Regions from separate parts of the Endozoicomonas sp. GU-1 genome, predicted to be linked through region 1. Evidence: predicted binding sites of a transcription regulator. Region 1 holds the regulator's gene; the other holds the start of a gene.
What was found. The regulator FNR, encoded in region 1, switches genes on or off when oxygen is low (the NO sensors DNR and NnrR bind a similar motif). The targets are predictions, from matches to a motif close to TTGATNTANATCAA.
Positions count from the first base shown of each region.

Region 1 (6,940 bases):
AAAACCATCTTGCCCAGGGGATAGAAGGCACCATTGGCAATTGCCGTTATCGTATCGGGAGGCCTGACTTTGCCTGCCCAGCCAGCAATGTGGCAACGCCAGAACAGGATGGACAGTGGTTGCTGATGTCAGAAAGTACTGACCAGAAACTCTGGCAACCGCTCTGCTGGTTCAGGATTACCGACAGCCTGCGCCCTGAGGCCGCCCACACCATCCAACGGCTGCAACAGATGGGCAAAACCGTAACCCTGCTCAGTGGTGATGCCGAGCCGGTGGTGGCGGCAACCGCTGAATCCCTGGGTATACGGCAATGGAAGTCTGAAAGCAGCCCGGATGACAAGCTGCACTATATCCAGACGCTGCAGAGTCAGGGCCACAAAGTCTTGATGGTCGGTGATGGCATCAATGATGTTCCTGTTTTAGCGGGGGCGGATATCTCCATGGCCATGGGCAACGCCTCAGACCTGGCGCGCACCAGTGCCGATGCAGTATTGATTTCCGGCAACCTTGAGCGATTGGCCGATGCCTTTAACCTGACCATAAGAACGCGAAAAATTATCCGGCAAAACCTGGCATGGTCCCTTGGCTATAACCTTGCTGCCCTGCCCCTGGCCGCAGCAGGCATGATTGCCCCATGGATGGCTGCTACCGGCATGGCGCTCAGCTCACTGATTGTGGTGGCCAACGCCCTGCGACTGAACCGCCCGGGAAAACTGCCCAAAACACCGACCGAGTCAGAAGACGTTTACGCCCACCTTGAACCCAGAGGAGCTGCCTGACCATGGAAAGCCTGATTATTCTGATCCCTCTGGCCCTGATCCTGATCGCTGTAGCGATCAAACTCTTCTTCTGGGCAGTAGACGACGGTCAGTTTGACGACCTTGAAGGGCCAGCCCACAGCATTCTTTTTGATGAGCCTCAACAGATAGCAAAAGCTAATGCACATGACCATAAATGAAGTCCCCACCTTACTTTCCGCATTAACCCTGGGCGTATTGGGCAGCGCCCACTGTATCGGCATGTGTGGCGGCATTACCTCCGCCCTCAGCCTCTCCCTGGCAGGCAAGTCCCGTGCACAGATCTTCTGGCTGATGCTGACCTATCATCTCGGACGGATTACCAGCTACGCCATCGCTGGTCTCCTTCTGGCCAGCATTGGCTGGTATCTGGGCGGTATCAGCCCGGCAGTAAAGATGGGACTGCGCTATTTTGCGGCCATTATGCTGATCGCCATGGGGCTTTATCTGAGCGGTTGGTGGCGTGGTCTGACACACCTGGAAAAGATTGGGCATAAGCTCTGGCAACATATCCAGCCCAAGGCCAAAGCACTGCTGCCCATCAAAAATTTTCCCAATGCCCTTACCATTGGCATGCTCTGGGGGTGGTTACCCTGCGGCCTGGTCTACAGCACCCTGGCCTGGAGCGCCAGCCAGGGACAACCGGTACAGGGTGCGCTGTTAATGGCCTCATTCGGTATTGGCACCATACCCTCAGTGTTCCTGCTGGGTGCGTTCTCAAGACAGCTCAGCGGCATTATTCAAGCCAGTATCACCCGCAACCTGGCGGGGTTGCTGATTATCCTTTTTGGCTTGTGGTCTATGCCCGGCGCACACCAGAGGTGGTTGATGTCCATGCTGCACCACCACCATATGTGATAAAAGGAAAAAAAGTTCTGCCTCCTAGTGCGGCCAAGCGTTATTACCCGTACACCACGTTCACCCTGAGCGGAGTCGAAGGGTGCTTGGCACGATCTATCAGAGTCCGGAGTTCCGCCCTTCGACAAGCTCAGGACGAACGGTATGGGTAACAGCGCTTAGCTGCACTAGGAGGCTCTTAAAGTTATGAATCAGAAATCAAACCAAAAGACGAGACGCTCCGCTTTTTGCTTCTGCAACTCAGCCAACTCCAAAAAATATTTTTCCCCCAACGATTCCCTGATCGTAAGCTGGGCAAACTCTTCTGGAACATCAACGCTCCTTTCTCTTAAAGGCTTGTTGTAGTCGTAAGAAACCAATTCATCAACAGACAGCCAGGAGTGGCCAGATCCACCCGTTCCCCATTCATCAGACTTAGCCTTGATGGAAAGACTGACATCCCCGGGCAGCCCACGAGCCTCCTCAATAATGGGATACGGAGTAACATGCCAGGAGCCCCAGTCATAATCGCTTCTGACAAAACCCTCGGAAAAGAATGAAAAGACATGACGATTGCGATCTGAAAAAGGTTCGTAACCCGGGATTTCTTCCCATTGCCCGGCACTATTTCTGAATTCAGCATACATATGTATGTCTGCACCCATAATGACTCCTCCTGTCTGATCAGTGACCAGGACATATTTGTGACTTTTTATGATCCAAGAGCAAAAATAGCACATTCAATGAACTCACCGATCACTATCCATCAGACCCTTTTCAGCACAACCCTGCCAGCCAGGGCATTATTTGCTCGATTAATAACCAGATGGCAGATACAATAGCCTACCTCAACAGCTTCACGCCACGTTGGACACAATCCTCATCACTTGCCCTAAAGACGAACCACCAAGGCATGCCGGTTCGGTTCATACCTATTGACACCGATCAAAGAACAACCTTGAAAATCTTTCTAAACTAGCCAAAAACATCATGACGTAATACCGACTGTTTTTGCCTTACCCTTTCCGGCACAAAAGACCGACCAGAAGGCGAACACACTGACTAATAAGACATGAAGATTACCGAGAGCAATAATGAATACCGCACCAGTTTGGGATAAAGACCTGATTCACCGATACAACCACTCAGGCCCGCGTTATACCTCCTATCCCACGGCGGTGCAGTTTGATGGCAGCTTTGATATTGAGAAATATCAGCACAATGCCCACTCCAGTGCCAGGGCCATCAAGCCCCTGTCACTCTACTTTCATATTCCGTTCTGCTCCCATGTCTGTTATTACTGCGCCTGTAATAAAATAGTCACCAAACACCGTGGGCGCGCCAATAGTTATCTGGAATACCTGTTTCGTGAAATAGAGATGCAGGCAGCACTCTACAGTCAGGAACAGCGGGTCGAGCAACTCCACTTTGGCGGCGGCACACCGACCTTTCTGAGCAGAGATCAGATGACGGATCTGATGGGGCATATCCGCCAGCACTTCCAACTGACCCAAAGCGATACCGCAGACTACTCCATTGAACTGGACCCCAGGGAAGTAGACTGGCCCATGATGGGCACCCTGAGGGACCTCGGCTTCAACCGGATCAGCATGGGCGTTCAGGACCTGAACCCCAAAGTTCAGCAAGCCGTTAACCGGGTTCAACCTGAAAGCATGATTCAATCCATCCTTGATGCTGCCAGAGTCATGGCATTCCGCTCGGTACACATGGACCTGATTTACGGCCTGCCTTTCCAGACCACCAACAGTTTTATGGCAACCATCGATCGTGTGGTTGATATGGCCCCGGACAGGCTATCCCTGTTTAACTACGCCCACCTGCCCCACCGCTTCAAGCCGCAGCGCCGGATCAATGAGCAGGATCTGCCAGCGCCGGAAATGAAGCTGGACATTCTGCATCAGGCCACGGAAAAGCTGCTGGATCAGGGCTACATCTACATCGGCATGGATCACTTTGCCCTGCCAGACGATGAACTGGCCATGGCCCGGGAGGATGGCACGCTGCACCGGAATTTTCAGGGTTATACCACCCATGGCCATTGCGACCTGATCGGCATGGGCGTGTCTGCCATCAGCCAGGTAGGCGACACTTATATTCAGAACAGCACCGATGAAGCCCGGTACTGTGCAATGCTCAATGAACAGCAATTGCCAATGGTTCGCGGTCTGAAGATGACCGCTGATGACAAAGTCCGCCAGGCAGTGATTACCCAGCTGATCTGCCACTTCAAACTGCATTTCAGCGATATTGAACAGCGGTTTGATATTCAATTCAGGGATTACTTCCGGGATGAGCTGGCAAGACTGGAGCCGATGAGGGCGGACGGCCTGATCAGTCTCAATAGCGATGGCTTGCTGGAAGTACTGCCGAAGGGAACGCTGCTGATCCGTAACATCTGTATGCAGTTCGACCACTATCTCCATCAACCGGAAATGAAAGAAAAGACGCTCTACTCAAAGGTTATCTGAGCAGCACTCCGGAGCAATCACCAGGCTCCGGAGCCCCTCTCCCGCCAGTACCGACAATGACTGATCATCCCGCACAGAACCGAAACCTCTCTGCAGCTCACCGGCTTATCAGCAAAAAACTGAAACTGACGACGACTTGCCACCACTATCACATTGATTTACTTGAAACATAAGTGCAAAATCTGTCATGTCCGTTAAATACCACGAACGAAAATTTAATCCTGTGACATAAGACAATGTCAGATTGATTTTCCAGGGATAAAGACATACAACCACCAGGAGCCATGACCATACTATTATCAGGGTCAGCCCTGGGCTGGATAGACGACACGGCAGATGAAAGCTCACCGGAACCACCGCAGTTTATGACGCATTGCTAAAGCAGCACCAAACCCCTACCCTGGGTCTGCCCGGTTGCGTACATACCTGATTTACACTCCGGTAATACTTTTCATACACTTGGTTTTCCATAAACAGTGTCGAATTTCGCCAAATACGACTTTGAGGCCTCTCAATGACGTCAAAGCCCAACGTCCGACAGCCGAGCCATGTGGCTTGCAGAGACTGCAGCCTCAGCTCACTGTGCCTGCCACTGGCACTGAGCATTAAGGATATCGATCAGCTGGATCACATTATCAAGCGTGGGCGTCCTTTGAAAAAAGGCGAACACCTGTTTCTGGAAGGTGACCCCTTTACCAGCGTCTTTGCTGTTCGCTCAGGGGCTCTCAAAACCTACACAGCGACCAATGAAGGTGAGGAACAAATCACCGGGTTTTACCTGCCCAGCGAAATTCTTGGCCTGAGCGGTATGGATACGGATACCTATCCGGTGTCGGCCCAGGCGATGGAAACCACCATGATCTGCGAGATTCCTTTTGAGCAACTGGAAACCCTTTCCGATCAATTCCCGGAACTGCGCCGACATCTGATGCGCCTGATGAGCAAGCGTATCCGTGAAGACCAGCAAATGATGATGCTGCTGTCCAAGAAAAACGCCGATGAACGTATTGCCACCTTCCTGATTAACCTGGCCAGCCGTTTTCGTCGCCGGGGCTTTTCTTCGCAGTCGTTCCGTCTGTCCATGTCGAGAAATGAGATGGGGAACTACCTGGGCCTGGCGGTAGAAACGGTTAGTCGTGTATTTACCCGATTCCAGAAAAACGGCCTGATCTCCGCCGTGGGCAAGGAAATCGAAATTCGCAACTCGGTTGAACTCTGTGCCCTGGCCGGGGGAAAAACCCTGGAACCCAACCCTATTGCTACCAACGCCTGACTTTATCCTCTAAAGAAGCTACCCTTTGAGGTGGCTTCTTCCTTTTTATCCATTGACTGACAGCGGCATGCTCCCTCCCATGCATACAAACGAATGTTCATCCGTTCAGGAATATCTGCGAACGCAAATCAGAACCATCGCCAACTGGCCCCATGAAGGCATCCTGTTTCGGGATATCACCACACTGTTTGAAAACCCGGAAGCCTGGCGTAAGGCCGTGGATGTCATGGTTCAGCGTTATGAGAACCAGACTTTTGATCGCATTGGCGCGCTTGATGCCCGCGGTTTCCTGCTTGGCTCGACACTGTCCTATATCATGAACAAGCCGCTGGCACTGTTTCGCAAGAAAGGCAAACTGCCCGGCAAAACCCTCAGTGTCGAGTATGACCTTGAATATGGTAAAGCCGTACTGGAAATGCATGAAGACACCATTAAGCCCGGTGAAAACATTCTGTTGGTGGATGACCTTATCGCCACCGGAGGCACACTGCTGGCTGCCGATCAGTTGATCCGACAAGCAGGAGCCAGCACACTGGAAGCTGCAGCTATCATCAACCTGCCAGACCTCAAGGGTGCTGACAGACTCAATGCGGCGGGCATTCCAACCTATGCCCTGTGCAATTTTGCCGGTGAGTAAAACCACCCTCAGTTCAGAATTTCAGGGATGATACGATATGTCTCTTAGATCCAGGGTCAATGTCTGGATCTGAGAGCCACTCCCGCAATTACAGGACGCACAGACCGGGATCTACCCGGAAAAAGGACTTTGCAAATGGGAATATGCGCCAAGGAACTAAGGCACTATGTTGTTCGCCCCGCACTCAAGCATCTGGGTATGTGGAGCCCTACTGCTGAGAACCTGCTGCTTGGTACCGCGGCCAGAGAGTCCGGGCTTGGTTTTCATCTGAAACAGGCCAATCACCAGGCGCTCGGTATCTATCAGATTTCCCCACGCATGCACCGCAATATCTGGGACCTGTTTCTGGCCCCGAACGCTGACTTATCCAGCAAAGTCCGGGGACTGGCCAGCCAGCGGGAGTTTCTTTCCCACCCCCATCATGAACTGGCGACCAACCTGGTTTACGCCACCGCCATTGCCTGGCTTATCTATCACCGCTGCGGTATTCAGATCGAAGATATTGATAAAGAAGACATCACTGCCATGGCCAGATTATGGCAAAAGCACTTCCACAGCAGAAACCCCGGAACACTCCAGAGCTTCTGCGAAAGCTATCAAAAGATGATTATTGAATCAGGCTGCTCCACAGAGGAGTCAACGTACTTTAACCAGGCTGCAGCCAAACCGGCATAACAGGATTCAGCCTGCCTGCTCCCTTATCGCCTTGATGATGGATGCTCCCCTACAACCCCTTGGCCTCAGCACATTGAACACAGAGGTCAGCATAAGGCATAACCTCAAGGCGCTGAACCGGAATTTCCTTACCGCAGGACAGGCAGAAACCGTAATCGCCCTCATTTATACGATCAAGGGCGCGGTTAATTTTACCCAGTTCAATCACCGCCTCGTTACCCAGTGCATCAAT
Region 1 covers NZ_CP114771.1:1,881,531-1,888,470, forward strand. The annotation lists gene O3276_RS07570 (heavy metal translocating P-type ATPase) at 1-779, shown strand, start outside; gene ccoS (cbb3-type cytochrome oxidase assembly protein CcoS) at 782-958, shown strand; gene O3276_RS07580 (sulfite exporter TauE/SafE family protein) at 939-1,655, shown strand; gene O3276_RS07585 (hypothetical protein) at 1,847-2,299, opposite strand; gene hemN (oxygen-independent coproporphyrinogen III oxidase) at 2,729-4,123, shown strand; gene fnr (fumarate/nitrate reduction transcriptional regulator Fnr) at 4,638-5,396, shown strand; gene O3276_RS07600 (adenine phosphoribosyltransferase) at 5,476-6,033, shown strand; gene O3276_RS07605 (hypothetical protein) at 6,232-6,708, shown strand; gene O3276_RS07610 (TraR/DksA family transcriptional regulator) at 6,758-6,940, opposite strand, start outside.

Region 2 (6,940 bases), 460 kb from region 1:
GCTGAACTCGCAGCTGTCTTTGCTCAGCTCATGGGTTCGGGCGGTAAAACAGCGGGCCGAGTAGGCCAGTGGTAGATAGCCATAGCTGAATACCTCGGTTTCCAGATCATCAATGCCCAGCTCTGGCAAACGCCCCATAATCAACTTAAGGTGCTCATAAGAGAGTTCAACCGGCAAAACCCAGCGTTTTAAACCGGTACCATGCAGAACCTGCAATGCTTCAGCACTGTACAGGTTCACCGAAGGACCGGTAATAAAAGGGATGCCCGCTTTTGATAGATAGTGGACAGCAGCCATATCATTGGCTTCTACAGTAAAGTCTTCGTTCTCACAGACCTTGCTCACCTGAGCCAGCTCAGACTCAGCTTCAATCAGCGTCAGTGTCGATAGAACGACTTCTTTGCCTTTAGACTGCAATAACCTGGCAATGGCTAACCAGTCATCCAGCTTCAGCTCGCGTCTTTTCGAGCAGACGACTTCTCCCAGGTAGACTCGTTCAAAGGCGGACTCGGCGACTTTCTCGTAAAACGCCATAACGTCTTGTTTAGGCCAGAAGAACAGTAGTGGGCCAAGGGTAATTTGCATAGTTTATTCCCTGTCTGCGCCGGGCATTACCCGAAAACGCGATCTGCCAGCCACAAAGAAAGTAAGGCATGTAAACCTTTATGGCTCATGTCTTTGTGGTTTAAATCAAAAGAGAGTGTCAAACAGCCAACATCACTGCCAGGGTCGGTTATAGGCACCCAGTGTAGTCTGGCTACCTTCAGACAAACGGGAAAGGCCAGCCATCCAGCGTTCATTAGTGGTAAAACGATCTGGATTCGCCCGGTAATGGTCCAGCGCTTCCCGCCAGATTCTCACCACTTCGGCAACATAGGCCGGGCTTCGCTGGCGGCCCTCAATTTTCACCGCACTGATACCAGACTGATAAAGCTGAGGGATCAGATCCAATGTATTGAGGCTGGTAGGCTCCTCAATGGCATGACTGACCTGATCATTCACCGTAAAGCGCCCCTTGCAGAGGGTTGGATAACCGGCCTGCTCGTGGTGATCAAAACGGTCGATCAACAAACCTCCCAGTCGGGTTTCCATCCCATTGGCCGTCGTCTGCCAGCGCACAGCGGATGCCGGAGAACAGGCACCGGCGGTATTGGGCGATTCCCCTGTCACATAAGAAGAGAGAATGCAGCGCCCTTCAGCCATAATACAAAGACTGCCAAAGGCAAATACTTCCAGTTCCACCGGGCTTTTCTGAGCCAGTCGCTCAACCTGTTTTAACGACAGCACCCTGGGCAGTACTGCGCGTTTGATACCAAAATGATCATGATAAAAAGACAGGCTGGCCTGGTTAGTGGCAGAGGCCTGAACGGAAAGATGAAGATTAAGATCGGGGTATCGCTTGCTGGCATAGTCCAGCACGCTGATATCGGCAGCAATCAGGGCATCGACACCGAAGTCGGCGCACATATCCACTGCTTTTTTCCAGCGCTGCCAGTTGGTCGCCTGGGCATAGGTGTTTACCGCAACAAAAAGCCGCACCTTTTTTCCACGGGGATTTTTATGAACGTAATCCAGTGCCTTTATGGCCCTCTGATCAGAAAAGTTAAGACCGGCAAAATGGCGGGCATTGGTTTCATCACGAAAGCCGATGTATACGGCATCAGCACCATTATCGACAGCGGCTTTCAGGGAAGGAAGGTTACCGGCAGGACACACCAGTTCCATAGAGAATTATCCAGTAGTTTTTGTGCAGCATAGCACGCTGAACAAAAAACCGACTTGATACTTATCAAGAAATAGCCGGAAAAATAAGTATCAACACCTAGACAACCATCTACTCATCAGTGTTTTCATGCGCTAATAGCAAGAGGCAACAACGGAAAAGCATGGATAGATTTATATCGCGTTCCCATTGCAGTGCTCTCACTTTCCAGTAATACCACCTCACCCACCGTCATCCGGAAACTGGGAAGGTTAAAATACTGACTATGAGTGACATACCTTGGTCGTTTAAACCGCCCCAGGGTTACGTGGGGGCGAAAATTCCGGGTTTCAGCACTGAAACCCGACTGCACAGCTGCCCGCTCACAGATATCGGCAAGCCGTTTTAACTCCTGCCCTGAATGCATCTCCAGGGCCAGCACCCGGGGGTTTCGCCCATTTGGAAAGAAACGAAAACAACCGGTCATACTGTCAAAGGTATGGTAGTCCGCCAGATCATTTTCAAGGTTGTTAATTAACTGCTGTAACTGTTGGGGGGAGCTATTGCCCAGAAATTTAAGGGTAATGTGCTGCTGCTGGGGAGCTACCCAACGCAAGTCGTGAACATGTCCTTCACCGGCTCGATGGATGGCTTTCTTATGCAGCGTTGCAGCAAGTTCAAGAGGAATTTTTACGGCAAGAAAAGCCCTGACCGGGGAATTGTGGGACAGCGCCTCTTCAAAAGAGGTCGGGGCGCTGGAAGCGTTGTAGCTAACGGGGTTATTTTTCATATTATTCTAACTTCAACGTCTGACTGCTAAATTCAAACCAATTGCACCCTGCAATTTGGTTTGGCTAAGTTTGTTGAACCTAGTCTAGTACATTGTTGGCAGAAATCTGCCTGTATCGTCGTATTATTCCAAAAGTGCCTGAAAAAAGCGGCGATTAATCTTGATCCCTGATTCCGCTACCTGCTCAGGAAATAAACGAATATGTACCGGCACTTTGAATTTAGCTATCTTGCCTGCCAGCCTCTCTTTTGTAAATGGTTCATTCAGGGTACCGTCCACCGTCTGAACATAAGCCACAGGGCGCTGACCATATTCAGGATCCGTCATGGCAACGACCACCGCCTGGACAATCTCCGGGAAGGTCAGCAAAGCCTGCTCAATCTCTTCAGGATGAATATTCTCCCCCCCTGAGATCAACATATTATCCATACGACCACAGACCTGTAACTGGTCACCGTGCCAACGTCCTTGGTCACCGGTATTAAACCAGCCACGGGTACCCGCAAATGGCGTCACCTCGCCCTGTTGAAAATACCCTTTGGCCAGTGTGTCGCCACGCACCTGAATCTCGCCTTCCTCTGTTAAACGAACCTCACGCCATGGCAATACCGCTCCGGAAGTAACACCACTACCGGTAAACAGAGGCTCTCCGGTACACACCTGGGAGGCCATCTCGGTCAGACCATAGGTGGTCAGAACAGTGATCCCCTGTGCTTTTACCGCCTCCACCAGCCTCGGGGAAGCAACGCCGCCACCCAGCAGAATATAACGTACGCCCAAATCATAGAGTGATAACCCAGACTGCAGCAGCCTGAACAATTGGGTATTCACCAGGGAAAGATGGGTCAACCGCTGTCTGATCAGCATGTCATCCAACGACAACCGACGCTCAAACAGCACCATTGTGATACCAGCCAGCAGGCAACGCATAACAATGGCCAATCCGCCCACATGAAACAGCGGCAAGGATAACAGCCAGGTATCACCATAGGTTAATGGCAAGGTATGCATGGAGCCCAGGGCACTAAAATAATGATTTTTATAACTGTGCGCTACCGCCTTTGGGATGCCCGTCGTTCCAGAGGTGGCGATCAGGTCGTAAACGGCTTCAGCATCGATCTTAATGGGCTGAAGTCTGCTCTCCGGCCGTGGCCGTGCATGAGCAATCCGTTGATGAAAATCGATACCCGCGCTGTCTGCCAACAGCGCAGCTCCAATACGATCACGATATCCCGACATTTGCGCTTCCGGAAACGCCGGGTTTACCGGGCAGAAAACCCATTGGGAACGAAGGCAGGCCAGGGCAACCACCACAGTGTCCAATGGTTTATGGGTGACAAACAGAAGACGGCGGCCCGCTCTCATGCCCTTATCCCGATATATACGACAACACTCATCCACCCATGCATCCAGCTGGCGAAACGTAACTCTGCCCTCCTCCAGCTGAATCGCTGTACAGGAGGACTGATGAATGGCTCGATAATGCAAGGGACAGTGTTGCAATTCGGGGAAGATCGTTTTCATCAACGGCGTTCTGCTATGCTTCTGTTCAGCTCTGTATTACTGAAAAAAAAGCGGGGTTAATGGCAACCGGCTGACCGGCAATAATCCTTGCTGAGGTCAGGCTGTCGGTAAAAGCCGATAAGGTGTCCAGACCCGGTCGTTCTTCCGGTGTCCACTGAGCGCTGAGCTGCTCCAGTATGTGCAATCCAATAGACGACTCATAAGAAGAGCTGAAAACAGTCCTGACACCAACGCTTCTGCCGGTTGTCACCAGCTGTCGGCAATGGGCCAAACCACCCACCAGCGTCGGTTTGATCACAACGGCCGCCAGACCCTGCATGGGGTGTAGAAGGTATTCCGGGTGCTGGACCGTTTCATCCAGGGCAAAGCGAAGCCCGGTCTGCTGGTAGATTTGTGAGAATTCGGCCACATGAGCAGTCGGCTCTTCAACATAAGCAATTCGCTCGACATCAATAGAGGCAGCGACCCTGAGGGCTTGATCCAATGTCCATTGCTGATTGGCATCCAGCTTGATGCTGACGGACGTTGGCAAAGCCTGCAGAACCTGGTTAATTCTCACACAGTCGTCTTCTATTGAGTCTCTGCCTATCTTCAACTTGAACTCTGTCGGCCAGTTTCCCTGCCACAGTGCAAGTCGGCGAAGGATATCTTCGGTGCTACCCAGCAAAAGTGGTCCGGTTGCTGGCGGGTCAAACCAATGGTCCTGTTGCAACCACCACAGAGCCGATTCAATACCAAACAGCACTGACGGTACTGGCTGCAAATGCAGAACATCAGTGAGAAAAGCACTGTTGAGAGATAACGGCCTGCCACCATTAACGGCCCAACAGAAAGCCTGAAGTTGTTCTTCCGCGTCTGCAAGACTCTCACGGCTAAACCCGGGCAGTGGCGCTATGTCGCCATAACCCCACCGGTCACCGATACGCAAACGCAAAATCAGCCCTTCGCGCTTATTCAGGCAGGCGTGCTTCAGCCATAACGGCTGCTTTAAAGGCAGCCGATACCTCAGGATATCGGCCTTACAGTCTTTCATGGATCTATTAAGAAAGTGGCTTCAAGAATTACGGCCAAAGCGACTGAAATCCGGCTGACGTTTTTCCAGGAAAGCATCCCGTCCTTCCTGTGCCTCTGCGCTCATATAGAACAGCAGGGTCGCATTACCCGCCAGTTCCTGAAGACCGGTTTGACCATCGCAGTCGGCATTCATGGCGGATTTCAGACAGCGAAGCGCCAGAGGAGAGTGCTGCAAAATCTCACGACACCATTCTACGGTTGTCCGCTCCAGCTCTGCCAGAGGTACAACGGTATTGACCAGCCCCATATCTTCCGCCTGTCTGGCATCGTACTGACGACAGAGGAACCAGATTTCCCGGGCTTTTTTCTGACCAACGATACGTGCCAGATAGCTGGCACCAAAACCACCATCAAATGACCCCACTTTCGGGCCGGTCTGACCAAAGCGGGCATTATCCGCCGCAATCGTCAGATCACAAACCAGGTGCAGGACATGACCACCACCGATGGCATAACCGGCCACCATGGCAATCACCGGCTTTGGACAGGTTCTGATCTGACGTTGCAGATCGAGAACATTCAGATGATGAGTTCCTTTATCATCCTTGTAGCCCGAATCGCCACGAACGCTCTGGTCACCACCGGAACAGAAAGCCAGATCACCGGCACCGGTCAGAATCACCACACCCACCGACTCATCAAAACGTGCCGACTCCAGGGCTTTCTGGATTTCTACAATGGTTTGTGGGCGAAAGGCGTTACGCTTTTCCGGGCGGTTAATGGTAATTTTGGCCATCCCCTCTGCCCGGTGATAGAGAATGTCCTCATAATCACCGCTGAGGTTTTCCCAGATCACACCTGAATCCAGCTGCTTGCTCATATCCAACTCCTTATAGCTCTTCAGAAGAGCTCTCTGAGCAACCGGGCCATAACCTCTGGTTGCTCCCGATGAACATTGTGTCCACACCCGGTCACCGGGTGGACACTGTGTATCACATGCTCTGTCAGCAAATGCTGTCCAAGCTGCCCGAACTTGTGATCATTTTCACCATAAAAATAATGAACGGACAGTGGTGAACCGGCGCTGAGCTGACAATCAGCCTTGAGCCGGGAAAGTGCCCGGCGATAGTCTGGCTGCTTCGATAGACTGAATGCCATCAAGGCATTAGCCAGAATCAAACCACTGCCTTTTGATCGCTCAGCAATCAAAGAGCCAATCTGGCTATCATCCAGGTCAGAAAAAACCGGCTGTTTATACCAGTCCAAAAGCACATCAGCCACTGATTCTTCAGTAAAGCGTCTGGCCCATTGCAGATCTGACCAATAACGCTCGCTTCTTTCCTGCTCACTGACCAGCCCGGGATGCGCTCCTTCCAGTAACAGCTGCGCCACTCGCTGGGGGAAAGCAGTGGTATACGCCATGGCCAGACGCCCTCCCAGTGAATAGCCCAGCAGGTTGAACCGTTTCAGGCTGATGCCTTCCACCTGTTCAATGGTTTGAACCGTCTGCTCCAGGCGATAGCAGAAGTAGTCCGCGCCCTGCGTATCTTCCTCCAGCCATTGACTTGAGCCGTGGCCCGGCAGGTCAACAGCAATAAGGCAATAGTCGTCTTTCAGCGCTGCCAGCAAGGAGTCCCAGTCGTTTGCTCTGCCCAGAAACCCATGCAGTAACACCAGGACTGGCGCATGAACATCACCAGCGCAGTAGTAAGACAGGCTCACAGTGTTTTCGCCAAAGCGACGGCCTGTTCAATACTTTTTGCCCCAAGGCCGGATTCGGTAAAGACTTCAATAATGGAGCAGCCAGCCTGACTGCAGGCTCTATGAAACTTCGCGGTAAAGTCATCAATGGAGTGCGGTGCCGAGTAATCAATTCTGAACATCTCAGCCGCATGCTCTGCGGTAAGACC
Region 2 covers NZ_CP114771.1:1,423,105-1,430,044, forward strand. The annotation lists gene O3276_RS05825 (U32 family peptidase) at 1-585, opposite strand, end outside; gene ubiU (ubiquinone anaerobic biosynthesis protein UbiU) at 718-1,725, opposite strand; gene thpR (RNA 2',3'-cyclic phosphodiesterase) at 1,851-2,492, opposite strand; gene menE (o-succinylbenzoate--CoA ligase) at 2,616-4,016, opposite strand; gene menC (o-succinylbenzoate synthase) at 4,042-5,049, opposite strand; gene menB (1,4-dihydroxy-2-naphthoyl-CoA synthase) at 5,071-5,910, opposite strand; gene menH (2-succinyl-6-hydroxy-2,4-cyclohexadiene-1-carboxylate synthase) at 5,931-6,752, opposite strand; gene menD (2-succinyl-5-enolpyruvyl-6-hydroxy-3-cyclohexene-1-carboxylic-acid synthase) at 6,749-6,940, opposite strand, start outside.
Region 2: ubiU (ubiquinone anaerobic biosynthesis protein UbiU) is a predicted target of FNR. The motif match lies at 1,780-1,793, and genes of this name have one in related genera.